DNA from 2 places in the Pelomonas lactea genome. Region 1 is predicted to be linked to the other one. Evidence: riboswitches for the same ligand, from Rfam matches in the RefSeq annotation. Region 1 holds a riboswitch; the other holds the start of a gene.
The links. A riboswitch is a leader RNA that binds a small molecule or an ion and turns the genes downstream of it on or off. The one in region 1 is predicted to bind S-adenosylhomocysteine.

Region 1 (7,781 bases):
CCGACCAGCTCACCGGCCTGTCCAACCGCAGCGCCATCCTGCACCGCATCGACGACCGCATCCTGCAGCATCGCCGCCGCGGCGACCGCTGGCCGTTCGCCATCATGCGCGTGACGCTGCGCAGCCTGGGCGACGTCAACGCCCGGCTGGGCCACGGCGTGGGTGACGCGGTGTTGAAGGAGGCCGGCCAGCGGCTGCGCGCCGGCGTGCGCATCGGCGACATCGTGGCTCGCTACGGCGGCGATGAGTTCCTGCTGCTGCTGGAGTCCGTCGACAACCGCGCCGACGCCGAGGCCGCCCGCACCCACCTGGAAGCCGCGATGCAGCTGCCGCTGCCCAGCCTGGCCAGCGTGGCCAGCGTGGCCGACGCGCCGTCGCCCGGCGCCGGCTTCGGCGTCGCCCTCTACCCCGACGATGGCCAGGACGCCCAGACACTGCTGCGCCACGCCCACGCCGATCTGCATGCCCACACCCGTTGACCTTGCCGCCCTGCGCCGCCACGCCGTGGCGCGCAGCCTGTTCGCGCCGACGACGCTCGTCAAGGCCGTCGAGAGGCTGGGCGGCTTTGTGCAGGCCGACCCGCTGCGCGCCCCGGCGCGCGCGCAGGACCTGACGCTGCGCCACCGCGTCAAGGGCTACCGGGCCGGCGACCTGGAGCGCCGCTACCCGCGGCTGGACCTGCAGGAAGACTTCTTCATCAACTACGGCTTCGTGACACCCACGCTGCGCGCGCTGATGCATCCGCGCACGGCCCGGCTCGCGTGGGACGCACCGCGCTGGAAGCTGGCCGACGCCGTGCTGGCGGAGGTACAGCGGCTGGGCGAAGCCCACCCCGCCGACGTCGACGCCGCGCTGGGCCACGGGCCGGTGAAGAACTGGTTCGGCGGCAACAGCCGGCTGTCCACCGAGCTGCTGGACGGGCTGCACTTCCGCGGCCACCTGGACGTCGTGCGGCGCGACAGCGGCACGCGCGTCTACCGGCTCGCGCAGCCCTGGCAACCGCATCCCGACCCGCAGGCCGCGATGGACGCGCTGGCCGACGTGGTGATCCAGAAGTACGCGCCGCTGCCGGCCGGCAGCCTGTCCACGCTGATCAGCATGCTGGCCAGCGGCGCGCGCCAGTGGCAGGAGCTGCGCAAGCCGACGCTCGCACGCGCCAGGGAGCGCCTGGCCGGCGCGCGCGTGGATGGCGTCGACTGGTACTGGCCCGCGGGCGAGGACCCGGCACGCGGCTGGCGCGTCCCGGCCCAGGTGCGGCTGCTGGCGCCGTTCGACCCAGTCGTCTGGGACCGCCGCCGCTTCGAGCTGCTGTGGGGTTGGGCCTACCGCTTCGAGGCCTACACCCCGGCGGCCAAGCGCGTGCGCGGGCACTACGCGCTGCCGCTGCTGTGGCGGGATCAGGTCGTCGGCTGGGCAAATGCCGGCGTGAAGGGCGGCGAGTTGAAGGTCGAGTGCGGCTACGTGGCCGGCAGGGCGCCACGGGATGCCGCGTTCAAGGACGCGCTGGCGGAAGAGATCGACCGCCTGCACGTCTTCCTGGGGCTCGGCGGCTGATGCTGCTCGACGTCGGCCCGCTGCGCCGCAACCTCGCCTTCCGCCGCCTCTTCGCCAGCCAGTTCATCTCCGGGCTGGGCACCATGGTCAGCTATGTGGCCGTGCCGTGGCAGCTGTACGAGCTGACGCATTCCAACGCCCAGGTGGGCCTGCTGGGCCTGGTGCAGCTGATCCCCGTCGTCGCCTGCGGCCTGCTGGGCGGCGCGGTGGCAGACCGGGTGGACCGCAAGCGGCTGCTGATCGGCTCCGAGGCGCTGATGGCGCTGTGCCTGCTGGGGTTGCTGGCGAATGCGCTGGGCGCGGCACCCAGCGTGCTGGCCATCTACGCGCTGGTGGCCGTGCTGCAGGGCGCCAGCGGCTTCCACCGGCCGGCGCTGGAGGCGCTGACGCAGAAACTCGCGAGGCCCGAGGAGTTTTCGGCCGTCGCGGCGCTTTCCTCGGTGCGCGGTACGGTGGGCATGGTGGCCGGGCCCGCGCTGGCCGGGCTGCTGCTGGCGAAGTGGGGGGCCGTCGGCGCGTACGTCTTCGACGGCGTCACCTTTCTCGCCGCGCTGTTCTTCATCGCGCGCATCCCGCGCGACGCGATCGGCACGGTGGACACGCCGGGCGGGCGCCCGCACCTGCTGGCCGATCTGGCCGAAGGGCTGCGTTTCGCATGGAAGCGGCCCGTGCTGATGGGCACCTACATCGTCGACATCGTCGCGATGGCGTTCGCCTTCCCGGTCGCGCTGTTCCCGGCGATGGCGGCGGCCGACGGCCGCACCGAATCGGTCGGCTGGCTGCTGTCGGCGATGTCGGTGGGCGCACTGCTGATCGGCCTGTTCAGCGGCTGGACCGGCAAGGTCAGCCGCCACGGCCGCGCCGTCGTCATCGCGGCGGCGGTGTGGGCGCTGGGCATCGTGGCGCTGGGCTTTGCGCCCGGCCTGCTGCTGGGCCTGGCCTGCCTGGCCGTGGCCGGCGCGGCGGACATGGTCAGCGGCGTGTTCCGCGGCACGATCTGGAACGAGACCATCCCGAACACGCTGCGCGGCCGGCTCGCCGGCATCGAGATGATCAGCTACCTGACCGGGCCGCTCATCGGCAACGCACGGGCCGGCTTCATGGCCGATGCCTGGGGCGTGGCGCCGGCGATCTGGGTCGGCGGCTCGATCTGCCTGGTGGGCGTCATCGCAACGGGCTTGTGCCTGCCGCGGTTCTGGGCCTACCGCAGCGCGGCCGCGTCGACCTAGACGTTGACCGCCCCCATCTGCGCTGCCGGGTAACGCGTGCCGGCGATGGCATGACGCTGCAGCAGCGCCGCAATGCGCTCGCGCCGGCCGTCGTCCAGCTGGATGCCGGCGGCCCGCGCGTTCTCGTCCAGGCGTTTGACGCTGCGCGTGCCGGGGATGGGCACGATGTCGTCGCCCCGGTCCAGCAGCCAGGCCAGTGCAAGCTGGGCGGGCGTGCAACGCCATTCCTCGGCCAGCACAGCCAGCGAATCGGCGAGCGCGAGGTTGTGGTCGAGGTTCTCGCCCTGGAAGCGCGGGTGGATGCGGCGGCGGTCGTCCGCGGCGAGCTGGTCGGCCGAACGAATGGCGCCGGTCAGGAAGCCGCGGCCCAGCGGGCTGTAGGGCACCAGCGCAATGCCCAGCTCGCGGCAGGTGGGCAGGACCTCGGCCTCGACGTCGCGGCTCCACATCGAATACTCCGTCTGCACGGCGGCGATGGGGTGCACGGCGTGCGCGCGGCGGATCGTCGCGGCCGAGGCTTCGGACAGCCCGAGGTGGCGCACCTTGCCGGCCTTCACCAACTCGGCCATCGCGCCGACGGTCTCCTCGATGGGTACGGTCTTGTCGACGCGGTGCTGGTAGTAGAGGTCGATGTGGTCCACGCCCAGCCGGTCCAGGCTCGCATCGCAGGCCTGGCGCACGTAGGCCGGGCTGCCGTCGATGCGGGTGACGGCGCCGTCCGTGCTGCGCACATGGCCGAACTTGGTGGCCAGCACGACCTCGCCGCGGCGCGCCAGCAGCAGGCGCCGCAGCAGCCGCTCATTGGCGCCGATGCCGTACATGTCCGCGGTGTCGAGAAAGTTGATGCCGATGTCCAGCGCACGGTTCAGCACCGCCAGCGACTGCTCGTCGTCCGCCGGGCCGTAGAAATCGGACATGCCCATGCAGCCCAGGCCCAGGGCAGAGACCTCGGGGCCGGTGGTGCCGAGGCGGCGGCGGGGGAAGTGGGTTTGCGTCATCACGGAACTCCTTGCGTGCATCGTCAACGGAATGGCGGCAGCTTAGGAAACGCGTGCCGCTGCCGCCCAGCACAAAGCTGGCGCATGATTGCCCGATCCTCCGCGCCCTCGGCCGGCTTCGCCCCGGAGCCACCGCTGCGTTTGCACAATCGGCCGCATGCCAACCGACGACGACCTCCAGGCCCTGCGCGCGCGCACCGTTGCGCTTGCGCTGGCGCATGCGCCTGCCGACGGGCACCACGCGACCGCCCTGCCCTGGCTGCGGCTGATCCGCGCCAGCGCGCCGGCGTTGCCGGTGCCGGCCATCTATGAACCCGGCCTGGTGCTGGTGCTGCAGGGCCGCAAGCAGGCGCGGCTGGGCGACCGCGTCGTCGACTACGACGCCATGCAGTGCCTGCTGGTGCCGGTGACGGCGCTGCCGCGCGGGCAGGTCGTGGAGGCCAGCCTCGACAAACCCTATGTCTGCCTGCGGCTGAGCTGCGAGACGCAGGCGCTGGCCGAGCTGCTGCTGGACGGCGACGCGGCCACGGACGCTGCGGGCGCCGACGCCGGCCTGCACGTCGCGCCGGTCACCGCGCCGCTGCTGGACGCCGCGCAGCGGCTGCTGCAGCTGCTGCACAGCCCGCAAGACCTCAAGACGCTGGCGCCGCTGGTGCAGCGCGAGATCTTCTACCGGGTGCTGACGGGGCCGCTGGGCCCGCGGCTGCGCGCGCTGGCGCAGGGCGACGGCATGGCACGCCGGCTCAACCGCGTCATCGAGCAGCTGACGCGCCGCTTCGCCGAGCCGCTGTCCATCGCCGAGCTGGCGGCGCTGGCGCACATGAGCCCGTCGACGCTGCATCAGCGCTTCAAGCAGCTGACCGCGCTGTCGCCGCTGCAGTTCCAGAAGTCGCTGCGGCTGCAGCACGCGCGCCGGCTGATGCTGGCCGATGGGCTGGACGCCGCGAGCGCCGCGCACCGCGTCGGCTACGAGAGCCCGTCGCAGTTCAGCCGCGAGTACCGGCGCCTGTTCGGTGCACCGCCGCGCATGGACGTGGGCCAGCTGCGCGGCGGCGGCTGAGGTGGGCCTGTGTCAGCACCGGCGCTGATACAGGCCCTGCCGGCGCCCACCACGCTGTGCCTTGGCGGACCTGCGGCCGCTGCCTATCGTGGCAAGCACTCACCGATGGACCGCCCGATGCCACCCGCCACCCTGCAACCCGCCCACTCTCCCCTGCCCCTGGCGCCCCTCCGCTGGCTTGCAGGGTGGGCGCGGTGCTGGCGGCGCGACGACGCGCCGGCACCGACGGACCTGCACGGCGTGACGGACCTCGCCGGCCTGGAGCGGCGTCTGCGCCAGCTGGAGCGCGGGCGGCCGGACCGCTTCGCGCCTCTGCCGCGCTGAAGCGTCTTGAGGTCGGCGAAGTTCGGCGCCCCGCGCGACGATTTGTTGGCACCCGGCGGCACCGGTGGATTGCCACGACACCGGGCGGGCTGGATAGAATCTGCGGCTTCCGAGGAGCGTTGCAACCTCAGCACCCCTTGAGGCCAGGCTCGGAATGTTGACCCCCTGCAACCGCGCTCACCCGCTGACCTTAGGTCGGGGTGAGGCCTGAACTCCCCCGCACCCGTCGTCAGCGGCTTCATTCCCTGAAGGAGCCGACATGACCGCCAACCTCCCCGCCCACATCGTCAAGGACCTGTCGCTGGCCGACTGGGGCCGCAAGGAAATCAAGATCGCCGAGCACGAGATGCCGGCGCTGATGGCCATCCGCAAGGAGTACGCCGCGTCGCAGCCGCTCAAGGGCGCGCGCGTCGCCGGCTCGCTGCACATGACCATCCAGACGGCCGTGCTGGTGGAGACGCTGCAGGCGCTGGGCGCCGAAGTGCGCTGGGCCAGCTGCAACATCTTCTCGACGCAGGACCACGCCGCCGCCGCGCTGGCTGCCGTCGGCACGCCCGTGTTCGCCTACAAGGGCGAGACGCTGGAAGACTACTGGGACTACACCCACCGCATCTTCGAGTTCGCCGGCAAGGGTGAGCCGGGCGAAGGCCCCAACATGATCCTGGACGACGGCGGTGACGCGACGCTGCTGATGCACCTGGGCCAGAAGGCCGAGAAGGACCTGTCCGTGCTGGCCAACCCCGGCAGCGAGGAAGAGCGCATCCTGTTCGCGGCGATCAAGAAGAAGGTCGCCGAGGACGCCACCTGGTACACCCGCAAGAGCGCCGAGATCATCGGCGTGACGGAAGAGACCACCACCGGCGTGCACCGCCTGAAGGAAATGGCCGCCAAGGGCACGCTGCTGTTCCGCGCCATCAACGTGAACGACAGCGTCACGAAGAGCAAGTTCGACAACCTCTACGGCTGCCGCGAATCGCTGGTGGACGGCATCAAGCGCGCCACCGACGTGATGGTGGCCGGCAAGATCGCCGTCGTGGCCGGCTACGGCGACGTGGGCAAGGGCTCGGCACAGGCGCTGCGCGCGCTGTCGGCCCAGGTCTGGGTGACCGAGATCGACCCCATCTGCGCGCTGCAGGCGGCGATGGAAGGCTACCGCGTCGTGACGATGGAGTACGCCGCCGACAAGGCCGACATCTTCGTGACCACGACCGGCAACAAGAACGTCATCCGCCACGAGCACATGGCCGCGATGAAGAACAACGCCATCGTCTGCAACATCGGCCACTTCGACAACGAGATCGACGTCGCGTCGCTCGAGAAGTACCAGTGGGAAGAGATCAAGCCGCAGGTCGACCACGTCATCTTCCCGGACGGCAAGCGCATCATCCTGCTGGCCAAGGGCCGCCTGGTGAACCTGGGCTGCGGCACGGGCCACCCGAGCTACGTGATGAGCTCGTCGTTCGCCAACCAGACCATCGCGCAGATCGAGCTGTTCGCGCACAAGGACAACTACAAGGTCGGCGAGGTCTACGTGCTGCCCAAGCACCTGGACGAGAAGGTCGCCCGCCTGCAGCTGACCACGCTGAACGCGCAGCTGACCGAGCTGACCGAAGAGCAGGCCGCCTACATCGGCGTGGACAAGGCCGGCCCCTACAAGCCGGACACCTACCGCTACTGATCGCCGATGCGCGCTGACCAGCTCCTCGTCGCCCAGGGCCTGGCCCCGACCCGCTCGGTGGCCCAGCGCCTCATCAGCAACGGCGCCGCTGAATGGGCCTCGCCCACCGGCTGGGCCACCCTGAAGAAGGCCGGCGAGGACCTGCCCGAGACCGCGCAGCTGCGTGTCACCGATGACGCGGAGCTGCGCTACGTGTCGCGCGGCGGGCTCAAGCTCGAAGGCGCGCTGGACCGCACGGGTTTCGACGTCTCGCACCACACGGTGCTGGACGTCGGCCAGAGCACCGGCGGCTTCACCGACTGCCTGCTGGCCCGCGGGGCGCGCCATGTCGTCGGCGTGGATGTGGGCCATGGCCAGCTGCATGCGCGGCTGCGGGCCGAACCGCACGTGACGGCGCTGGAAGGCGTGCACGTGCGCGAGCTGGGGGCGTTGCGAGCGCACGCGCCCACGGGCGGCTTCTCGCTGATCGTGGGCGACCTGAGCTTCATCTCCATGGTGGGCAGCCTGCCCGAGCTGCTGCCCTGGCTGGAGGCGCACGGCCACCTGCTGGTGCTGATCAAGCCGCAGTTCGAGCTGGGCCCGCAGGCGCTGGACAAGCGCGGCCTCGTCAAGGACGAGGCCGACTACCCCCGCCTGGAAGCCCGCGTGCGGCTGGCCTGCACGGCACTGGGCCTCCAGGTGCTGGACTACTTCGACAGCCCCATCACCGGCGGTGATGGCAACCGCGAATTCTTTCTACACGCGTCCCGATGAACACGCCCGTCTCCTTCGAATTCTTCCCGCCCAACACGCCCGTGGGCGTCGAGAAGCTCAAGACCGTCGTGCAGGAGCTGGGCGCGCTCAAGCCCCAGTACTTCAGCGTGACCTACGGCGCCGGCGGCTCCACGCGCGACAAGACGCTGTCGGCGGTGATGGACATCGCCGGCGCCGGCTTCGAC
Region 2 (7,781 bases), on a different contig from region 1:
CCGCGCAGAAGCGCGACTACACGCTGGTGCTGAAGGGCACCATCGCGCTGTCGCGCACCCGCTTCCCGCGTGGCACGCTGAGCCCCATGCTGGATTCGATAGCCCGCGCGCCGCTGTGGGAGCATGGCCTGGACTACGGCCACGGCACCGGCCACGGCGTCGGCTATTTCATGAACGTGCACGAAGGCCCGCAGAGCATCAGCAAGGCCATCGCGGAGCCGGCCATGGCCATGGAGCCCGGCATGATCACGTCCATCGAGCCGGGCCTGTACCGGCCGGGCCAGTGGGGCGTGCGCATCGAGAACCTGGTGCTCAACGTCGCCGTCGAGACGCCGGAGAACAACGCCTTCGGCGAGATGCTCGAATTCGAGACGCTCACGCTGTGCCCCATCGCCACCGACTGCATTGACCGCAGCCTCCTGCGTGCCGACGAGATCGCGTGGCTGAACGGCTACCACGCCACCGTGCGCGAACGCCTGCAGCCGCTGGTGAGCGGCCCGGCGCTGGCCTGGCTGCTGGCCCGGACCGAACCGCTGTGAAGGCGCTGGCCGCGCTGCTGCTCGTGGCGGCCGGCGCGGCCACGGCGCAGGCCGCGCCGGCGCGTTACGACGGCCTGTGCGACGCCTCCGCCGCGGTGGCGCTGGACGAGCGCCATTTCATCGTCGCCGACGACGAGCACAACCGGCTCACCGTCTACCGGCAGGGCCACGCGAAGCGCGTCGGCGAGGTGGACCTGGACAAGTTCCTCGGCGCGAAGAAGGAGTCCGACCTCGAAGGCGCCGCGCAGCGCGGCGACCGCATCTACTGGATCAGCTCGCATGCCCGCAACAGCCGCGGCGAGTTGCGCGAGGACCGGCACCGCTTCTTCGCCACCGACATCCGCGGCGACACGGTGGCACCGGCCGGCAAGCCGTACACCCGGCTGCTGGATGACCTGCTGGCCGCGCCGTCGCTGGCCCCGCTGAAGCTCGCGGACGCCGCCGCGCGGGCCGCCGAGGCGGACGGCGGCTTCAACATCGAGGGCCTGGCCACCGCAGCCGACGGCAGCCTGCTGATCGGGCTGCGCAACCCGATCCCGCAGGGCCGGGCGCTGCTGATCCCGCTGCTGAACCCGGCCGAGCTGGTTGACGGGCGCGGGCCGGCGCGGTTCGGTGCCGTCATCCGGCTGGACCTGGGCGGCCGCGGCGTGCGCTCCATCGAACGCGTCGGCAACGCCTACCTGATTGCCGCCGGCCCGCCGGCCGACGACGGCACGTTCGCACTGTTCCGCTGGAGCGGCCAGGCCGGCGACGCGCCCACGCCCGTGAAGGCCGACCTGGGCTCGCTGCGCCCCGAGGCGCTGTTCGCCTGGCCCGACGGGCGGGTCACGCTGCTCAGCGACGACGGCGGCGTGATGGTCGGCAAGAAGGCCTGCAAGGACGCGGACAAGGGCAAGCGCGCCTTCCGCGCGCTGGACCTCAGGCCTTGACCGGCAGCACGGGGTAGCGCCACACCAGCGCCGCGCTGGCGAGCAGCTGTACCAGCACGCCGCAGAACACCGGTACCGCGCTGTCCGCGTCGCCGAGGAAGGGCGCGACGACCTGCGTGCCCAGCGCGCCGGCCGCCAGCAACGCCAGCACCAGCAGCGCCGTCGCGCGGCCCATCTGCGCGGGCGGCACGGTCAGCGCGTCGACAAACGTGGCCGGCCCGCGGATGGCGAGCGCGCCGCAGAAGCACATCCAGTAGGCCGCCACGACGGCATAGGGCGGCGCCCCGGAAACCCACGCGGTCAGCAGCGCCAGCGCGCAGGCCACCACCTGCACCGTGCTGCCCAGCTTCACCGCGCGCGCATGGCCCAGCCGCTTGGCCACCCGGCCGGACTGCGACGCGCCCAGCATGAACGACCCGACGCCCAGCACCTGCAGCAGCGCAAACGCGTTGCCGCCCAGGCCCAGCGTGTGCTGCAACAGCTGCGGGGCGCTGGCCAGGAAGGTCAGCAGCGCGCCGATGCACAGCGCATGCGACAGCGCCAGCCGCACGTAGTGGCGATTGCGCAGGATGCCCGCGTAGCTGGCGTCATGGGCCAGGTCCAGGCCAGGCAGCTGGCGCGGCGCGATCCGGACGACCCACGGCAGCACCAGCAGCGACAGCGCCGCCAGCACCCAGAAGGTGCCGCGCCAGTCCGTCACCTGCAGCAGCAGCACGCCCAGCACCGGCCCGGCCGCCGGCACGATGGCCTCGACCATGGAGATGGCGGCGATGCCGCGCACGACGTCGGCATCGCCCAGCGTCGCGCGCACGACCGTGGGCGCCACGACAGTGGCCGCCGCCGCGGCCACGCCCTGCAACAGGCGCAATAACAGCAGCATCTCGATGCCCGGCGCCAGCGCGCAGCCCAGGCTGGTGACGGTCAGCAGCGCCAGGCCGATCTGCAGGCTGCGGCGCGGGCCGAGGCGGTTCAGCAGCTCGCCCCACAGCAGCTGCGCGCCGGCCAGGCCGGCGAGGTAGACCGCGACGGTGGCCTGCGCCAGCGACACGCTGATGCCCAGGCCGGTCTGCAGCGCGGGCACGGCGGGCAGGTAGAGGTCCATCGCGGCCATGCTGACGCCGGTGACGAAGGCCAGCGGCAGGATGGTGCGTATGGACGCGGAAGATGACGAAGACACGGACAACCCTTTTCACAAAGGGCGCCCTTGATCCATCGTCCGCGCCGAGCGTGGCGGAGGGCTCACCTCCGTCGCAGCACCCCTCGGCGGGACGGCGCCGAAGCACGGCGCGGTGCGAATTCTAGGAGGCGTCCCGGCGCGGGCCGTTCGTCACAGGAAGCGCACCTTGCAGCGCACGCCGGCCGGGATGTCGCCGCCCGGGTTGGGCAGCTCCAGCCGCACGCCGAACGAGCCGCTGGCGGAGTCCATCACGCGGTCCACCACCTTCACCTGCGCCTGCCAGCTGCCCTTGAGCGGCGCCTCGGGCGTGATCTCGGCCGGGCGGCCGGCCTTGATCTGGCCCAGCACCGACACCGGCAGCACCACCTCCACGCGCAGCGGGTTCGTCTGCGCCATCTTCAGGATGGGCCGCGAGCCCTCGCCGGTGAAGGCCAGCTCGCCAGGGTTCTGCAGCCGGTCGGTGACGACGCCGCTGAACGGCGCCTTCAGCGCGCGCTGCTTCAGCACGGCGTCCAGCCGGCGCGACTCGATGCCGGCCAGGCGGCGGTTGTCCACCGCCAGCGCCAGCTCGGCCTCGGCGACGCGCAGCTCGGCCTGCGCCTCGTCGCGGTCCTGCGCGGTGATGTAGTGCTGCTCGCGCAGGTCCTCGCGGCGGCGGAACTTCTCGCGCGCGTAGTCGGCGCGGGCCCGGGCCACGCGCAGCTCGGCCTCGGACTCGGCACGCTGCTGCGCGCCGGCCAGCGCCTCGCGCTCGACGCTGCCGTCCAGCAGCACCAGCGTATCGCCCGCCTTCACCGCGCTGCCGCGCTCGACGAGGATCCTGTCGATGAGCGCGTTCGTGGGGCTGCGGATCTCGATGCGCTGGTTGGGCTCGATGAGGCAGTCGTAGCCGGCCGGCGCGGCGGGCGCCGCGGGCTTGGTCGATTGCGCCAGCGCGGCGGCGGGCAGCAGCAGGAACGGAAGCAATCTCATATCTGGTTTCCGGCGAATCCGAGCAGATTGTCGAGTTGGCGGTCGGCCTTGAGCGTGCGGCGGCGCATGGCCGCGTGCAGCCGGCCGGCATGGCCTTGCGCGGCGCGGCGCAGCAGCGCCAGCGCCCAGCCGGGCAGTTCGTCGCGGCCGGCAAAGAGGCGGCCCAGCAGCGCCTGCAGCGTGGCGGCATGGGCGGTGAAGATCTCGTCGTCCAGCGCCACGATGGCCAGCGCGACGCCGGGGTCGCCCTGGCGGGCGCCGCGGCCGACGAGCTGGCGGTCGATGCGCGCGGAGTCGTGGAACTCGGTCAGCAGCACGGCGAGGCCGCCTTTCTCGCGCACGCGGTCGTCGAGGTGGATGTCGGTGCCGCGGCCGGCCATGTTGGTGGCCACCGTCACCGCGCCGGGCTCGCCGGCGCTGGCGACGATGTCGGCTTCCTCCTGGTCCTGCCGCGCGTTCAGCACCCGGTGGACCTGACGCGGCCCCAGTTCGTCCGAGAGCGCGACGGAGGCCTTCACCGAGCGCGTGCCGACCAACACTGGCCGGCCGGCCGCCAGCTGCTGCGCGATGGCCTCGCGCACCGCCGCCCATTTGGCCGCCTGCGTGCGCACGAGGCGCGGTGGGTGCGTGATGCGCTGGTCGGGCTTGTGCGTGGGCAGCCGCACGACATCGAGTCGGTAGACCTGGTTCAGCTCCGGCGCCACCTCGGCGGCCGTGCCGGTCATGCCGGCCAGGCGCAGGTAGCGGCAGAAGAAGCGCTGGAAGGTGATGCGCGCCAGCGTGCGCGCAGGCTCGGTCAGGTCCAGCCCTTCCTTGGCCTCGATCATCTGGTGCAGCCCGCCCTCCCAGCTGCGGCCCTCCAGCACGCGGCCGGTGTACTCGTCGACGATCTGCACGGTGCCGTCGATGACGACGTAATGCTGGTCGCGGTGGAACAGGTGCAGCGCGCGCAGCGCCTGGCCGACGAGATGCTCGCGGCCGCGCGCGACGCCCCAGATGCCGCCGAGGCCTTCCGCTGCCTCGCGCACCGCGGGCAGCCCGGCGGCCTCGAAATGCAGGCTGTGGCGGGCGGCGTCGATGCCGAAGTGCTCGCCGAGCTTCAACGTCGCGGCGATCCTGAGCGCCTGCTGGTAGTCGGTGGCATCCGGCGGCTTGCCCTGCTTCTCGGACAGGATCAGCGGCGTGCGTGCCTCGTCGATGAGGATGGAGTCGGCTTCGTCGACGATGGCGAAGTGCAGGCCGCGCAGCAACAACGGCTGCGGCAGCCGCCCGTGCAGCAGGCGCGCCTGCATCTGCGCCGGGCTGACGCGGCCGCCGGCTGACACGCGGTCGCGCAGGTAGTCGAACACCAGGCTCTGGTTGGTGCAGTAGGTGATGGGCCGCTGGTAGGCCACGCGCTTGGCCTCGTGCTCCAGCGTGGCCCAGACGACGCCGGCCGTCATGCCGAAGAAGCCGAACAGCGGCTGCATCAGCTCGCAGTCGCGGCGGGCGAGGTAGTCGTTGACGGTGACGACATGGGTGGGCAGCCCGGCAGCGCCGGCGATGGCGGCGGCCAGGCCGGCGGTGAGCGTCTTGCCTTCGCCGGTCTGCATTTCGGCCAGGCGCCCTTCGAGCAGCACGGCGGCGCCCATCAGCTGGGTGTCGAAAGGCCGCTTGTTGAGCGCGCGGCGGGCGCCTTCGCGAACGAGGGCCATCACTTCGGCAAGGCCTTGCGCCTTGCCGGCCTGCACGGCGGCAGGCGCGGCCCGGAACAGGCGGCGGCGCAGTTCGTCGTCGGTCTGCTGCTGGATCTCTTGTTCCAGCTCGCCGGCGGCTTGCGCCATCTTGCGAAGCGTGGGTACGGCGGGGATGAGGCGGCGCTTCAGCCGCCAGAGGACACCGCGGGCAAAGCGGTCGTGCACGGGCTCGTCGACGTCGCGGCGCTCGGGGAAGATGCCGTGGGCGAGGGATTCGCCGATGTCCAGAGGGAGGGTGGCGGCTGTGCTCATGCGTGACTGCTCGTTGCCGCGTGAGTACCGTGCCGGGAATTCGCCCCGGCGGGCGACCTACTTTCTTGTGTCGACAAGAAAGTAGGCAAAGAAACGCCCCCCGACCGCACCGCCCTCGCTGCGCTCGGGTGCCCGAGCAACACAAGCCCCGAAGCCCCACGCCGAACTCGCGCCGCTACGCTCTGCTCAAACAATCGTCGTGAGTCAGTTGTCGAGGCGAGCTGCGCTCGCGGGCTTCGGGTCTTGCGTTGCTCGGCGGTGCTCAAGGGGGCAACCCGAGCAGCCGGCGCCAGCCGGCTTGCGGGCCTGGCTGTTGGCTGTCGGGCTGTTGGGGTTCGGCTGTTCATTCACCCCCCTTTTAGCGACGCCGAGGAGCACAGCGGCTTGCAACCGCGCGCGCAGCGCGCATCAAGCACTGACTCCGCGCAGCTGTCTGACCGGAGCGTAGCGAAGGGAGTTCTGCGCGGGGTTGCAAGCCGCGAGCACCGCAGGGCACCCCGAAGCGCAGCGCAGGGGCGTCGCGGTCGGGGGCGACTTTTTGCCTTCTTTTTTGGTCGCTCAAAAAGAAGGTCGCCCGCCGGGGCGACGTCCCGGCTGGGCCTGGGCGACAAGTCAAAGCACCGAGAAGCCAGCCCCGCACTCATAGCTGGAAATGCGACAGGAACAGCCGCCGCAGCCCTTCCCACGCCCTCACCGCCACCGGCTCGGCCGGATGCTTCAGCCGCACCAGCACGCGTGCCCCGATCTGCCGGTAGGGCATGTCCTGCCCCAGCTGCAGCTCGTGCTCGAACAGCGTCTGCAACGCCTGCAAGCCCTTGGGGTCGTGCGGGTCGAGCGGGATGTCGCCGCCCGCCGCCGTGCCCAGCGCGGGGCTGGGCAGCTCGCGCGCCGCGGCCGGCACGCTGCGAACCAGCCTGGCGTCAAAGCTCTGCCCGGGCTGCTGCGGCGCACGCACCTCGATGCCCTGCACCGCCGCGCTTTGCCATTGCGGCAGCACGACGCGCACGCGCGGCGGGCCGGCGGTGTCCAGGTGGCCGAGCACCTCGCCGCGCTTGAAGAAGCGGCCCGCCAGGTCATCCGGCCGCGTCAGCAACAGCACGCCCGCGGCCTCGGCGCGCACGACCAGCCGAGACGCCTCGTCCTCCAGCACCGCCAGCGCTGCCTGCTCGCGCCGTACCTCCTCGGCCAGCAGCGCCGCGCGCGCCGGCGCGATGCCGATGACGCCGAACGCCGCGTCGTGCTTGGCCTGCGCCAGCGCCAGCCGGCCGCGCTGCTCGTCCACGCGTGCATCCAGCGCCGGGTCCACCAGCTCCGCGACGGGCTGTCCCTCCAGCACCACCGCGCCGGGCCGCACCAGCAGCCTGGAAAAGAAGCCGGCGCCCTGCGCGCGCAGCACCGCGTTGTCGCTGGGCCAGACTACGCCCGTCGCCACCGAATGCCGCGGCATCGGGATGACGAACAGCAGCAGCACCAGCGCCGCACCCGACGCCCACAGCACTCGCCGCACGCGGCCGGCCTGCGGCTCCAGCGCGGGGTCGCCGGCCAGCTTCTTGAGGCCGCGGGCCCACGGCAGCAGGCAGCTGGCGACAAGGCCCCAGGCGGCGATCAGCACGCCGATGAAGAAATAGCGGCTCGCGATGAACATCGCGATGCTGACCATGACGAAGAGGCGGTAGGCCAGCGCCAGCGGCGCGTAGACCAGGAACCAGCGGCGCTCGCCGGGCGTGGACAGCGGCGGCTCGGCCTGGTGCTGGCCGAACAGGTGATGGCGCAGCAGCCAGCCCCAGTACTCGGTGGACCGCTGGCCCAGGTTGGGGCTCTCGATGGCGTCCGCAAAGATGTAGTAGCCGTCGTAGCGCAGCAGCGGGTTGGCGTTGAACATCAGCGTCGTCACGCTGGCCAGCACGATGACGTTGAACGCCAGCGAGCGCACGAAGCCCGGCTCCAGCGCCAGCCACAGGTAGAAGGCCAACGCCGCGATGAACAGCTCGGTCAGCATGCCCGCCGCGCCCACCAGCATGCGCGGCCAGCGGCTGGCGAACGCGGCGGAGCTGGACGCGTCCACATAGGGCACGGGGAAAAACACGAGCAGCATGACGCCCATCTCGTGCACCTCGCCGCCAAAGCGCTTGGCCACCAGGCCGTGGCCGATTTCGTGGGCCGCCTTCAGCAGCGG

Region 2: linked by a shared signal. The riboswitch ahead of ACG04Q_RS04960 (MFS transporter) and the one ahead of ahcY (adenosylhomocysteinase) in region 1 are both predicted to bind S-adenosylhomocysteine.

What each region holds. Positions count from the first base shown of each region.
Region 1 covers NZ_JBIGHX010000009.1:183,176-190,956, forward strand. Annotated here, with positions in the region: gene ACG04Q_RS21910 (diguanylate cyclase domain-containing protein) at 1-479, shown strand, start outside; gene ACG04Q_RS21915 (DNA glycosylase AlkZ-like family protein) at 463-1,554, shown strand; gene ACG04Q_RS21920 (MFS transporter) at 1,554-2,783, shown strand; gene ACG04Q_RS21925 (aldo/keto reductase) at 2,780-3,781, opposite strand; gene ACG04Q_RS21930 (AraC family transcriptional regulator) at 3,939-4,841, shown strand; gene ACG04Q_RS21935 (hypothetical protein) at 4,959-5,165, shown strand; S-adenosyl-L-homocysteine riboswitch at 5,271-5,351, shown strand; gene ahcY (adenosylhomocysteinase) at 5,425-6,843, shown strand; gene ACG04Q_RS21945 (TlyA family RNA methyltransferase) at 6,850-7,596, shown strand; gene metF (methylenetetrahydrofolate reductase [NAD(P)H]) at 7,593-7,781, shown strand, end outside.
Region 2 covers NZ_JBIGHX010000002.1:121,677-129,457, reverse strand. Annotated here, with positions in the region: gene ACG04Q_RS04970 (M24 family metallopeptidase) at 1-539, shown strand, start outside; gene ACG04Q_RS04965 (DUF3616 domain-containing protein) at 536-1,468, shown strand; gene ACG04Q_RS04960 (MFS transporter) at 1,458-2,645, opposite strand; S-adenosyl-L-homocysteine riboswitch at 2,658-2,736, opposite strand; gene ACG04Q_RS04955 (efflux RND transporter periplasmic adaptor subunit) at 2,796-3,617, opposite strand; gene ACG04Q_RS04950 (preprotein translocase subunit SecA) at 3,614-5,605, opposite strand; gene ACG04Q_RS04945 (hypothetical protein) at 6,246-7,781, opposite strand, start outside.